One region of the Bacillus sp. BSL6 genome, then DNA from elsewhere that is predicted to be linked to it. Evidence: riboswitches for the same ligand, from Rfam matches in the RefSeq annotation. Region 1 holds a riboswitch; the other holds the start of a gene.
What was found. A riboswitch is a leader RNA that binds a small molecule or an ion and turns the genes downstream of it on or off. The one in region 1 is predicted to bind lysine.
Positions count from the first base shown of each region.

Region 2: another riboswitch for lysine. It lies ahead of RCJ96_RS16585 (amino acid permease); the one in region 1 lies ahead of RCJ96_RS10470 (amino acid permease).

Region 1 is NZ_JAVGCW010000002.1:823,060-827,456, reverse strand. It holds gene RCJ96_RS10475 (ABC transporter permease) at 1-64, opposite strand, end outside; gene RCJ96_RS10470 (amino acid permease) at 126-1,550, opposite strand; lysine riboswitch at 1,698-1,881, opposite strand; gene racE (glutamate racemase) at 2,082-2,912, shown strand; partial or broken gene RCJ96_RS10460 (DUF3626 domain-containing protein) at 3,002-3,319, shown strand; gene gapN (NADP-dependent glyceraldehyde-3-phosphate dehydrogenase) at 3,399-4,397, opposite strand, start outside.
Region 2 is NZ_JAVGCW010000004.1:464,532-468,928, forward strand. It holds gene RCJ96_RS16570 (VOC family protein) at 1-288, opposite strand, end outside; gene RCJ96_RS16575 (sulfite exporter TauE/SafE family protein) at 495-1,397, shown strand; gene RCJ96_RS16580 (GNAT family N-acetyltransferase) at 1,418-1,879, opposite strand; lysine riboswitch at 2,202-2,394, shown strand; gene RCJ96_RS16585 (amino acid permease) at 2,507-3,973, shown strand; gene RCJ96_RS16590 (iron-sulfur cluster biosynthesis family protein) at 4,087-4,392, shown strand.

The sequences.
Region 1 (4,397 bases):
AGTATGTAATGATATTTTGCATATGTTGTTGGAAACGGTTGCTCCATAGTGATTCGATTGACATGTTTTTCACCTCTTTGTTCTATTATATATGTTTTTAGAAAAGAAAAAACGAGCAAATTGCGTTATGCAACTTGCCCGTTTTTCTTTTCGTTATTTTTTTTCTGATCACGATTCATTAATGGATAGAAAGCAAAGCCGATTACGAATAAACCAATTCCGAGAAGGAACGTTTTTATATCGGCTGCGCCTGTTTTAATAACCCATAGTGCGTAGCAAAGTGCAATTACTGCGACTATACCATCTGTAATTCTTGCCCGCATTTCATTTTTATACGTCTCACCAGTAGCGACTAGTTTTAACTGGAAGATTGGTGAAACGAGATATGGAATGAGATAGGCGAGTGTTGATACGGTAATAACGAATGTATAAGCTTCCGCAATTGTTCCTGATAATGTTGAGAATAAGAACACTTGCGACATAATGTTTGTTAATCGTAATGAATAAATTGGACTTCCTTTTTTGTTTGTTTTTGCGAAGAAGGAAGGGAAGAAACCTTCTTTTGCTGCTTGATACGGTACTTCTGAGCTTAATAAAATCCAGCCTAAGATGGAACCGAAGAGGGAAGTAAGAGCAAGTAATGCCATCAGTTTCCCGCCGCCGTGACCCATTGCAGCATTTAATGCATCTGCTAACGGACGTTCTGAGGCTTGTAATGTATCAACGTGAAGTACACCCATTGTTAAAATTGTAATTCCTAAGTAAATCGCAACTGTAATAAGTAATCCAGCAACTGTTGCGCGTTTTACTGTTTTTGGAGAAACAGCACGGTTTGATAAAAGAACGGCTGATTCAATTCCGATAAATGCCCAAAGCGTTGTAAGAGCAGCTAAATTTACTTGTGAAAGAAGGCCGTGTGATACACCTGATTTATCGATCATCGGCGTGTACCATTGTCCAAACTTAGAAGCTTCGAATGCAAATAACGTAACGACGATGAATAATAGGAATCCAGTTACTTTCGTTGTTGTTGCTAAGAAGTTTAGCTTTCCAGCTCCGCTTACACCGTTTGTTAATATAATATGAGTTCCCCAAAGTAAGATGGAACAAATCGTAAATGTAATTAGTTTTCCGACTTCTACGTTAAACGAACCGATTGAAAATAGTAGTCGTGTATCTTTCATAATTGGGAAGAAGAGTGATAAATATCCCGCAAATGATGTAATGATGGCAACGTTACTTGCCCAGTTTGCAACCCAATATCCCCATACCATACTGAAACCAGCCATTTTTTTCTTTTTTGGTGTTGAGAATAAAGCATATGCATGACTTTGTGGTCCTGTCGTTAAATCAGGACGACGAATTGCTAAATTACCGAAAACAAGAGCTAGCATTAAAACACCAAACCCTGTTGTTAACCAAGCTAAAGTGACACCGAGAGGGCTTGCTGTTTGTGCCAACGTACTTGGCACCATGAAAATCCCAGCGCCAACCATATTACCGACAACGAAAGCTGTGAGTACCCAAAAGCCCCATTTTTTTTGTTGCATAGAAAATACCTCCAAAGTTAGTATAACCAAGTCAAGCGAGGAGATATGTATGTCTTCCTGAGTCAGGAAGAGAAGTCCCAAACAAAACAAAAAAAGCACGTAATTTGCCGCTACATGCTTTCTATCTTATAAGAAACCCACGACATACCTCTCGATAGCTCTCCACAAACGAAACGTTTGTGACAGTTCTGCACTTATTAAGTAGCAGACCCAGCAAGCGTGCATGGTGGACACGGGCTTACTTCGGCAATCATTCCTTTCTCATTCTTTCATCAATGCCACTACATCTCCTGAAATGATACTCTTAATGATTGCAACCTCTACCTCACCGAGATACGAATGAGGATTTAAATATTAATTTAACGTATTTAAGAGTAACAAATGAATTTTTATACGTCAATGGATATAGTAATAATCAGATTATAGAGAAGAGTTTGTGATTAAAAGTAAGAGGGATTATTATGTAATATTGAATTTTCATAATATAATAAATGTTGTTGGCGCTAGATGATTGAAAAGGGGATGAAGTATATGGCTGTATGTCATAAACATTCAGTAATAGGTGTGTTAGATTCGGGAGTTGGGGGATTAACAGTTGCGAGCGAAATTATAAGACAATTGCCTAAAGAGAGCATTTATTATATTGGTGATAATGAGCGTTGTCCGTATGGGCCAAGAAGTGTAGAAGAGGTACAATCTTTCGTATTTGAAATGGTTGAGTTCCTTAAACAGTTTCCGTTAAAAGCTCTAGTTGTAGCATGTAATACTGCTGCAGTTGCTGCATTGGCTGCGTTGCAAGAAGCACTTTCTATTCCGGTTATTGGCGTTATACATCCGGGAGCGAGAGCGGCTATTAAAGTGACGAAGAAAGGGGAAATCGGAGTAATTGGAACTGTAGGTACGATAAAATCTAATATGTACGAAAAAGCATTGCATGAGCTTGATACATATTTGAAAGTGCATAGTCACGCGTGCCCGACTTTAGCTACAGTTGTAGAAAATCAATTAGAAGATACAGCATATGTAACCGAGCAAGTGAAACAAGCTTTACTGCCATTAATGAAAGAAAATATAGATACGCTAATTCTCGGATGTACGCATTATCCACTTTTAGAGTCCTATATTAAAAAGGAACTAGGGGAAGATGTAACGATTATTAGCTCTGCGGAAGAAACAGCGATAGAGTTAAGCACAATTTTACAGCATAAAGGAATTTTGTCTGACAATCTGAATCCTGAGCATCGCTTTTTTACAACAGGCTCTGCCTTATCATTTGAACATATTGCTGAGCGTTGGCTAGGATATCACATTTCTGTAGAATGTGTGGATTTACCCGTAAAGAATGCTCGCATCTGTAATTAGACTGTATGAAAGTACTTTTTGTTTAATAAATTAGGTTAGTTGCATAAGAAGGAAAAAATGCACTTTTAATTGAAAGGATTAAGGTCATTTCAATTAAGGGTACGGATGTAGGAAGAACTTTAGAAGAAATTTGCCTGAAGTATGCTATTGATTTGTATTGGCATACAGGTTTTGTACTTATGGTAGACGACGTTCCAATGGATTTTAGAGGTTCAAAAATGCCATCTTTAGCAAGACGCATTGCACGGAATCATTGTATCGATGCAAATATAATCGGTTCTGCTGTAGCGGATTTGAAACGCAATCCATTATCTTGGAGTGATCGTGGAACTTATGAAGAAGTGCTTCAGGAATTAAAATTATTATGGCATGTTTTAGTTCGATTTGGAAAACCAAATCGGAAGTAGAACGAAATACTTCGTTTTTGGGAAGTATCTATATAGAAAAGAAGCTGACCTAAAATTAGATCAGCTTCTTTATATAAGATTAAACTAAGTTTAATACAGTTACTTTTTCACGTGTCATAGACTCAAGGCTCTTACGGATACCTTGTACGCCCATACCTGAACCTTTTACACCGATGAATGGGAAGTGGTCAGGACCGCGCTCTGTGCGTCCGTTAATTTGAACAGAACCAGTTTCGATTTTGTTAGCAATTGCAAATGCTTTGTTAATGTCTTTAGTGAAGACACTTGCTTGCAGACCGAACTCTGATTTGTTAGCAATTTCAATTGCTTGCTCATCTGAAGAAACACGGATGATTGGAAGGATTGGGCCAAAAGGCTCTTCCCAAGCAACTTTCATTTCTTCAGTTACGTGGTCGATTAATGTTGGGTAAATTAAGTTACGCTCACGTTTGTTACCGATAACGATTGTAGCACCTTTTTCTACAGCGTCGTCAACTAAGCCTTGAACGAAGTCAGCAGACTTATCGTCGATTAATGGAACGATTGTGCTGTCTTGTTCTGGAGATCCAACTGATAGTTTAGCTACTTGCTCTTTTAATAAGCCAACAAGCTCGTCTGCTACGTTTTCGTGTACAAGTACACGTTTAATAGCTGTACAACGTTGACCAGAGTAAGAGAATGCACCGCTTACGATATGGTTTGCAGCATCTTGTAAGTCAGCATCTTCACGAACGATACCAGGGTCTTTACCACCAAGTTCTAATACAAGTGGAATCATTGAAGCTTTTTTCGCTAAATGTTTACCTGTGTTTGTACCACCTGTGAACGATACCATATTGATGCCTTCGTGTTCTACTAAGTAGTCACCAATTACAGAACCACGTCCTGTCGCTACGTTTACAAGACCTTTTGGAAGGCCAGCTTTATGAAGTGCTTCCACCATTTTAATACCACTAATTGCACCTTGAGTTGCTGGTTTGAAAATAACAGCGTTACCCATAATTAATGCTGGTGCAAGTTTTGCAGCAGATAAGTTTACTGGGTAGTTAAATGGTGCGATTGCTAATACAACACCAAG
Region 2 (4,397 bases), on a different contig from region 1:
TTCTTCAATGGCATCTGTTCGAATTGCGATTTGTAGCATCCCTTCGCCATCTTGTAATTTCACTACCGTTTCTTGTACTAACGGATTTCCTGCTTCTTTCGCTTTTTCTTTATGTTGAACTGCTAAAAATTCTATATAAGATAAATCAAAATAACATAAACTATTCCAAGTACCCCAAGTAGTATGCTCTCCGCCTAGTGCCGTATGAAATCCAAGTGCCTGCATTTGTTTTGCCGCTTCCTCCGGTGTACAGTTCACTGCGTGTACGAGATGATCAAATCGTAACATGTCTTTCTCCCCTTTCTCTCCATCCTTTTATTGTATATTTTATTTTTCTTTCATTCAATTCAAAAAACTTTAAAACCTAGTTGATTTATACGATTAATATGTATTATAATGAAACAAATTTCAATATTGCTGATTGGAAAAACCAAAGGCACTTTTCTCACACGGGAAAAGTGCCTTTTTCATTTACTATTACAGGGGGATTATTTATGCAGAAATTAATTGTCTTTGCTATTATTGGATTTTTCGCTCAATTAATCGATGGAGCGCTTGGAATGGCGTACGGGGTAACGTCTACCTCACTTTTACTAATGTTTGGTATCGCACCAGCGGTCGCTTCCGCATCTGTTCATTTAGCTGAAGTTGTTACAACCGCCGCTTCTGGTGCATCTCACCTCAAATTTGGGAACGTTGATAAATACACCGTTTCCAGGCTTACATTACCAGGAGCAATTGGTGCATTTGTTGGGGCATGTTTTTTAAGTAATTTACCTGGCGATGTCATTAAACCGTACATTTCCTTATTTTTATTTACTTTAGGAGTTTATATTTTATTACGATTCATTATTCAAAAACAGATTGTTACTTCAAATAAACGTATGTCAGCTAAACAACTTGTGCCGCTTGGCTTATTCGCTGGATTCGTTGATTCAACTGGTGGCGGTGGCTGGGGACCGATTACGACACCTGTTCTTCTAGCAAGAGGAAATGAAGCGAGAAAAGTTATTGGATCTGTAGATACGAGTGAATTTCCTGTTTCATTAGCTGCAACAATTGGCTTCTTCATCTCACTTGGCTGGGAACAAGTAAGCTGGGTTTGGGTATTTGCGTTAATGCTTGGTGGTATTGTCGCAGCTCCAATTGCTGCATGGCTAGTACGCATCGTACCATCTCATTTACTTGGCGTATTAGTTGGTGGTCTTATTATCTTTACGAATATACGTACACTACTTACTACTTTTAAAGTAGATCCAACTATTATCTCACTTTCTTACGTCGCAGTTGGTCTTGTCGTTATTATTTCTATTTTCATTGCTGTTCGTAATCATTCCAATCGTTCTAACACATCAACAGCCCAATATCCGAATGATCAAAAACAGATGCTACCTTAATTACTAAAAAACCGCTCAACTTACTTCGAGCGGTTTTTTTCTATTTTCCAATTCATCATTGTTTCTGTCGAATCTACTCTTTTCATATGTAACTTCTCTAACACACGAATCGAACCATAATTATCAAGGAGCGTCTCTGCAATAATCGTTTCTACCTCTCCTGTCTGAAAAGCCCAATCTATTAGTTCTCGTACAGCTTCTGTCGCATACCCTTTATTCCAATATTTCTCAATAAATCCGTAACCAACTTCTACTATATGTTCCTCATTTGGCTTCCCTTTAAACCCTATATCTCCTAGAACGATGTCATCTTCTTTTCGAATGACATACCACGCGCCCCAAGGTAATACATCCTTATTGTGTTTTACATTTTCTACATGCCCTACAATATGTGGGCCACTATTATATCCTTGCTCGTTAGCAACGTGAATACTCTCTTCTGTACACGGCACTATATAGAGCCTTTCTGTTTCTAATTTCATTTTGATTTCCCCTTTTTTGCTTACACGTTACTCTAATTATATCAAAAAATATGACCTGATTATGAATGTCGAATTATATTTTCTGAATTTTCTTTTAATTTTTGAAGGGTTTTTCAATATTTTTTGCGAAACATTTGTATAACAATTTTTTCTTTGCTTATTGTTACATAATAGTAGGTTCGGGTGGAGTTTTGCAAGCGTTTCCTATACAATAACCGATATTTTTTGATTTTTTCCTACAAAATATCTTGCAATATATTCAGAAACTCATTACAATTGCCATATATTAAAAATCTTAGCAATATATAAATCCTCATCAATCCGATGAGGTAGAGGTTGCGACTTTTAAGAGTAAAACGGACGAGATACAGAGAATGTCTAAGACTCCGTTTGAAAGGAAAAGTTGCCGAAGTTTATATTTCTTCTCTGGAAATATGAGCTGGGGCTGTCTCCGAAAGGAACAGAACTGTCACGTTTACAAAATTACCGTGTAAACGTGGGGTGCTATCTTAACGGAAGGGTATGATGGGGTGGTTATTTGTGAAACGTTCCGCCAAATTCCTTTGGCGGTTTTTTGTATTTTTCTCCCCCGCTCCTTCCTATCTTACAAGAAAAGGAGTGTTGAACATGAATAGCGCAACGAATCAAGCTACCTCTAAAACAGAAGCTACAAAAGGAAAAGGTGAATTAAGACGCGGTCTAAAATCAAGGCACCTTACGATGATTTCTCTCGGCGGTACAATTGGTACCGGACTATTTCTTGCCAGCGGTGGTGTCATCCATTCAGCTGGACCTGGCGGTGCATTAATTGCATACGCCGCAATTGGAATTATGGTTTACTTTTTAATGACAAGCTTAGCTGAACTCGCAGCTTACATGCCTGTTACTGGATCTTTTAGCACGTACGCAACAAAATTTGTTGATCCATCACTTGGTTTTGCCCTTGGATGGAACTATTGGTATAACTGGGCAATTACGATTGCTGCTGAACTAGCGGCTGTAACATTAATTATGAAATTTTGGTTTCCAGATACTCCTTCCCTCATTTGGAGCGGATTATGTTTAGCTATTATTTTCCTTTTAAACTACTTATCTGTTAAAGGATTTGGTGAATCTGAATATTGGTTCGCACTTATTAAAGTAGCTACAATTATTATCTTTTTAATTGTCGGGTTTATGATGATTTTCGGAATTATGGGCGGCGAAACTGTTGGCTTCAAAAACTTCACTGTTGCAGATGCACCATTTAATGGCGGCATCATGGCAATTATCGGTGTATTTATGGCAGCTGGCTTCTCATTCCAAGGTACTGAATTATTAGGTGTAGCTGCTGGTGAAACATCTGATCCAGAGCGTAATATTCCGAAAGCAATTCGTTCGATCTTTTGGCGTATTCTTTTATTCTATATCCTTGCGATTCTCGTTATCGGTTTATTAATTCCTTATACAACTGAAAGCCTTGCTGCAAGTGATGTAACAGTAAGTCCATTTACACTTATTTTTGAAAAAGCGGGCGTTGCCTTTGCTGCTTCTGTTATGAACGCTGTTATTTTAACAGCAGTACTGTCTGCTGGTAACTCTGGTATGTATGCTTCAACTCGTATGCTTTGGGATTTAGCTCGCCAAGGGAAAGCACCGAAGTTTCTTGGTAAATTAGATAGCCGCGGCGTACCTGTTAACGCATTAATCGTAACATCGATTGTCGGTAGTATCGCTTTCATTGCTTCTTTATTCGGTGACGGTGTTGTATACATTTGGTTATTAAATGCATCAGGAATGTCTGGTTTTATCGCTTGGGTCGGCATTGCAATTAGTCATTATCGTTTCCGTAAAGCATATATCGCACAAGGAAAAGATTTAAATGACTTACCTTATAGAGCAAAATGGTTCCCATTCGGACCAATCTTCGCATTTGCACTTTGCGTCATCGTAATTTTAGGTCAAAACTACGGCGCATTTATGGGCGAATCAATCGATTGGAACGGCGTACTCGTTTCTTACATCGGTTTACCACTCTTCTTAGTACTTTGGTTAGGATACAAATTTACGAAAAAAACAAAAGTCATTCCACTTGATAAATGTGAACTAAAATAAAGTGAAACGAGCAAACAAATTTGTTTGCTCGTTTTTTATTGCAAACCTCTTTGCTTCCCTATTGCCCCTGTTTTTGCAATAATAAAGGAAATATAAATAAAGGTTGGGATACAATGAACATTCGCATTACTGATGAAGCAATAGCAGCTATACATAGATTAGAACGTGAAGATAAAAAAATCATTCGCATTAGAGGGACAATGACAAACTCTTGTAGTATTTTCGTTGATGTCGATTTAATTTGGGATACATATGTTGCAAATGATGTTGTATATGAAGATGCAGACCTTATCTTGCAAATGGATTCATTTACGAAAGACTACACTGGTGATACGGTGAAGCTTGATTATAAAACGACAGGTTTTAGTATTACGACTCCGAGTGAGACTTTAGTTTATGGATTGTCGATTAAAAAATAAAACTT